One region of the Pseudovibrio sp. Ad13 genome, then DNA from elsewhere that is predicted to be linked to it. Evidence: predicted binding sites of a transcription regulator. Region 1 holds the regulator's gene; the other holds the start of a gene.

What was found. Region 1 encodes PhoB, which activates phosphate uptake and scavenging genes when phosphate is short. Its sites were predicted from a motif close to TGTCATNNANCTGTCAT; they were not measured.
Region 2: PsAD13_RS21435 (UDP-2,3-diacylglucosamine diphosphatase) is a predicted target of PhoB. The motif match lies at 1,093-1,109, and genes of this name have one in related genera.

The regions. Positions count from the first base shown of each region.
Region 1 is NZ_LMCC01000005.1:460,465-462,668, forward strand. Features, by position in the region: gene phoU (phosphate signaling complex protein PhoU) at 1-518, shown strand, start outside; gene phoB (phosphate regulon transcriptional regulator PhoB) at 592-1,287, shown strand; gene PsAD13_RS08915 (GNAT family N-acetyltransferase) at 1,365-1,829, shown strand; gene PsAD13_RS08920 (GcrA family cell cycle regulator) at 1,930-2,204, opposite strand, start outside.
Region 2 is NZ_LMCC01000017.1:393,121-395,324, forward strand. Features, by position in the region: gene PsAD13_RS21430 (glycosyltransferase family 1 protein) at 1-240, opposite strand, end outside; gene PsAD13_RS21435 (UDP-2,3-diacylglucosamine diphosphatase) at 237-1,007, opposite strand; gene PsAD13_RS21440 (SDR family oxidoreductase) at 1,310-2,089, shown strand.

The DNA.
Region 1 (2,204 bases):
TGGAAGAACTGTGCATCTCCGTGATCGCACGCCGCCAGCCAATGGCAAGCGACCTGCGCGACATCATCGCCGCCATGCGCATCTCCAACGATCTGGAGCGCGTTGGCGACATGGCCAAGAACATCGGCAAGCGAACACTGGCGATTGAATCTGAATTCAACAACAAGCAGCTCGCTGTGGGTGTTGAGCACATGTCTGATCTGGCACTTGAACAGCTCAAAGCCGTTCTGGATGCCTACACCTCTGGCGATCTTGAGGTTGTCCAGCGCGTACATGTTCGCGATGACGAAGTGGATGCGCTTTATACAAGCCTGTTCCGTCAGCTGCTCACCTACATGATGGAAGACCCGCGTTCCATCACCATGTGCGCGCACTTGTTGTTCTGCGCAAAGAATATTGAGCGCATCGGTGATCATGCAACCAATATTGCAGAAAACATCTACTACATGATCTCCGGAAGCCACCTTCCAACAGATCGTCCAAAGACGGACGAGCTGGCGCAGAGCACAACCGTGTAGAGTGTGTTCACTTATAACGAGCAGAACACACGCAATTGCTTTATAAGAGAAGGTGCAAAGAGAGCACTTTAATATGCCTAAGATACTGATTGTAGAAGACGAAGAACCGCTAAGCCTGCTGCTGCGCTATAACCTTGAAGCAGAGGGCTACACTGTTGACGTGTGCGCAAGAGGAGATGAGGCGGAAGTCCTGCTGCAGGAAAGCCAGCCGGACCTGCTGCTGCTGGATTGGATGCTTCCGGGCCTCTCTGGCATCGAGCTCTGCCGTCGTTTGCGGGCACGCTCAGAAACCGAGCGCATGCCGATTATCATGCTGACAGCGCGCGGTGAAGAATCCGAGCGCATCCGCGGTCTGGCAACCGGGGCCGACGATTACGTCGTCAAACCGTTCTCCGTTCCGGAACTTATGGCCCGTGTTCGCGCGATCTTCCGCCGTGCATTGCCAGAAGTTGTCTCCACAATGCTCAAGTCTGGTGACATCGAGCTCGACCGCGAAACCCACCGCGTGCGCAGAACAGGCCGCGAAATCCACCTCGGCCCCACAGAATACCGCCTGCTGGAGTTTCTCATGAGCGCACCTGGCCGCGTTTACTCCCGTGAACAGCTGCTGGATGGTGTCTGGGGGCATGATGTCTATGTCGATGAGCGCACCGTAGACGTCCACGTAGGCCGCCTGCGCAAAGCCATCAACAAAGGACGCATGAAAGACCCGATCCGCACCGTTCGCGGCGCCGGATACGCTTTCAACGACCAGTTCGCTGTTGGGTAATTGATCTCTGCTATATGCGCATTGTGAAACTGCATCTCCCTTCCAGAGGTGCAGACCAAAAACAATGCGGATAACAAATGATAATCAAGACGGTTGATCGAGCGACCGCTCATATCTACGACAATCTCTGTCAGGCCTATGAGGCAGAGTTCTCACCTCTCACACACAAACATCCAAACGCGGATGGTTTGTTTGCCAAAGACACGCTTCTTGAAGGCAACATCACCGGCTATCTGGCTTTAAATGATGATATTCCCGCCGGGTTAGCTGCAATCAGGCGGCAAGATCATCACGACTTTGAAGTCTGCGAGTTTTATGTGGTGCCAGTGTTCCGCAGACATAAACTGGGACAGCGCTTTGCGGCTGCGTTGTTTGATCAAATGCCCGGTAACTGGCAGATCAAGCAGATTGAAGGCGCTGATCAGGCCATTGCTTTTTGGCGTTCTGTTATCAGCACTTACACCTCAGGTCAGTTTTTGGAAGAAAATTATACGGACCCATACTGGGGCGCCGTCACCCGCCAAACCTTTAAAACACACTAGTTGTCAGGCCAGAGCGCCAAGCGCCAGATCAGAACGGCACCAAACACAGCAAAAAGCCGGGCTTTGGACCCGGCTCAATACGTTGCTTTTTCAGCTCAAATTAGCTTGCGCGGCGGTTGCGGCGGTCGCTGACGGGCTGATAGGCAATGCTGCGGTGATGCGCACAATAAGGTGTACCCGCATCAGACTGGCGCCCACAGAAATAGAAGTCATCAGAACTCGGATCACCAATCGGCCACTTACAGGTGCGCTCATTCAATGTCAGGATGGAGGCGCGTTCTGAAACCGGAATAAAGAGATCGGAGGTTGGGACTGGAGAAATTTCTGGTTGGATAGCTTCAATCGGTTCAACTTTAAGGGCGTTGGCACCGGCTA
Region 2 (2,204 bases), on a different contig from region 1:
CGCGATATGCAGATGATCGCAGTCGTACTTCTCAATAAACCCACGCACGATATGCGGCAGCGTTAGGCTCAGCCGGATCTCACCATAAGACGGCATCGGAATGCTATGAAACGACTGCGGCGTCAGGAACTCAACCCAAATACCCATAGAGCGCAGTTCAACTGAAAGCCGCTCCAGCGTCCGCACAACGCCGTTGATCTGAGGCTTCCACGCATCGGTAACAATCAGGATCGAGCTCATGCCGCCACCCGTCCGTCAGAACTCTCGCTCGTAGTCTCACTCTCGCCCCGTTTGCCATCGCCCCAATGAATAACCTCAAACGTTCCATCAAAGTTCTCAGCAACGGCAGTGCAGCTCTCCACCCAATCACCAGTGTTGATGTAATGGATACCGTTGGTCTCATGATCAGCCGCATGATGGATATGACCGCAGATCACCCCATCCACCTTCTGACGCTGTGCCTCTGAAACCAGTGTTTCCTCAAACTTGCCAATGAAGTTGACGGCGTTCTTGACCTTCAGCTTCGCCCACGCAGAAAGGCTCCAGTAGGTCAGCCCCAACTTACGACGGCAATAATTCAGCACTGTATTGAGATTGAGCGCACTCACATAAGCCCAGTCACCAAAGAAGGCCAACCACTTTGCATGGCGCACCACCACATCAAACTGGTCACCGTGAATGACAAGATACCTCTTGCCATTGGCCCCTTCATGAATGACCTGATCAACAACCTCGACACCCCCAAAGTGAATGCCGAAGAAGTCCCGCAGGAACTCATCATGATTGCCGGGAATGTAAACGATCCGTGCCCCTTTGCGACCTTTGCGCAAAAGCTTCTGCACCACATCATTATGCAGTTGAGGCCAATACCAGGACCGTTTCAGCCGCCAGCCATCAATAATGTCGCCGACAAGATAAACCGTGTCAGCGTCGTTTTGCTTCAAAAAGTCCAGTAAGAGATCAGCCTGACATCCGCGTGTGCCCAGATGCACATCAGACAAAAACAAGCTTCTGTATTTTTTACTAGTAGAATCCCCGGTCACCACAAAGCCTCCGGAATAAGAAAACCTTCTTTCCTTTAAATTGATTCACAAGAAACAAATATGACAGGATGCATATACTCAAACCTGTCAGCTTCTTGCTTGAACCTCAAGTAACATTACTCCCCGTTTATTAGGGGAGAGAAAATCAAGTATCTGCAATTCAAGTGAATATTCTATTTGCTTGCTAAGCTTGATCCTGACTGGCTCAAACCTTTCTGAGAATGTAGGCTGCCCTTCACAATTCACCGATTCATTAGGATGTTGAAATGCACTTGGGTATTGAGGGGCGCAAAGCCATTATCTGCGCATCCAGCCGCGGGCTGGGTTTGGGAACAGCAAAAGCACTGGCAGAGGCTGGGTGTGATCTCGTAATCAACGGACGCAACAAGCAACGACTAGACCAAATCGCGAGCGAACTGGCAGCACAACACAACATCTCAGTCATTCCCGTGGCAGCAGATATCTCCTCACCAGAAGGCCAGCAAGCCGTTCTCAAAGCGTGCCCAAACCCGGACATTCTCGTCAACAACAACGGCGGCCCGCCACGCAAAGACTTCAAAGAGCTGGACCGTCAGGCGATTCAGGATGGTGTCATCCAGAACATGATCACCCCGATCGAACTGATCAAAGCAGTCATTGATGGCATGGCAGAGCGCCGTTTTGGCCGCATCGTCAACATAACCTCCATGTCTGTGAAGATGCCAATTGAAGGGCTGGACCTGTCCAGCGGTGCCCGTGCAGGTCTTACTGCATTCCTGGCAGGCGTCTGCCGCCAATACGCCCAGCACAATGTCACCATCAACAATGTGCTGCCCGGCAAGTTCGACACCGACCGCTTGAAAGGTGGCTTCGAGCGTCAGGCAGAGCAAACAGGCATCTCCATTGAAGAAGCCAAACGCCTGTCTTCAGAAGAGATCCCAGCAAGGCGTCTCGGCAATCCGGAAGAATTCGGCAAAGCCTGCGCCTTCATGTGCTCAGCCCATGCTGGATACATAACAGGCCAGAATCTCCTGCTTGACGGCGGCCTCTACCCAAGCGCTTTTTAAAAACGAAAAGCCTCCCCGCAGTCACGCTACAGGGAGGCAAATCAATTTTGCTTTTGCAGTGTCCTACAGCGTATCTCCGAAAAGTGGAAACCGGTTTTCGGATAAAGATACGCAA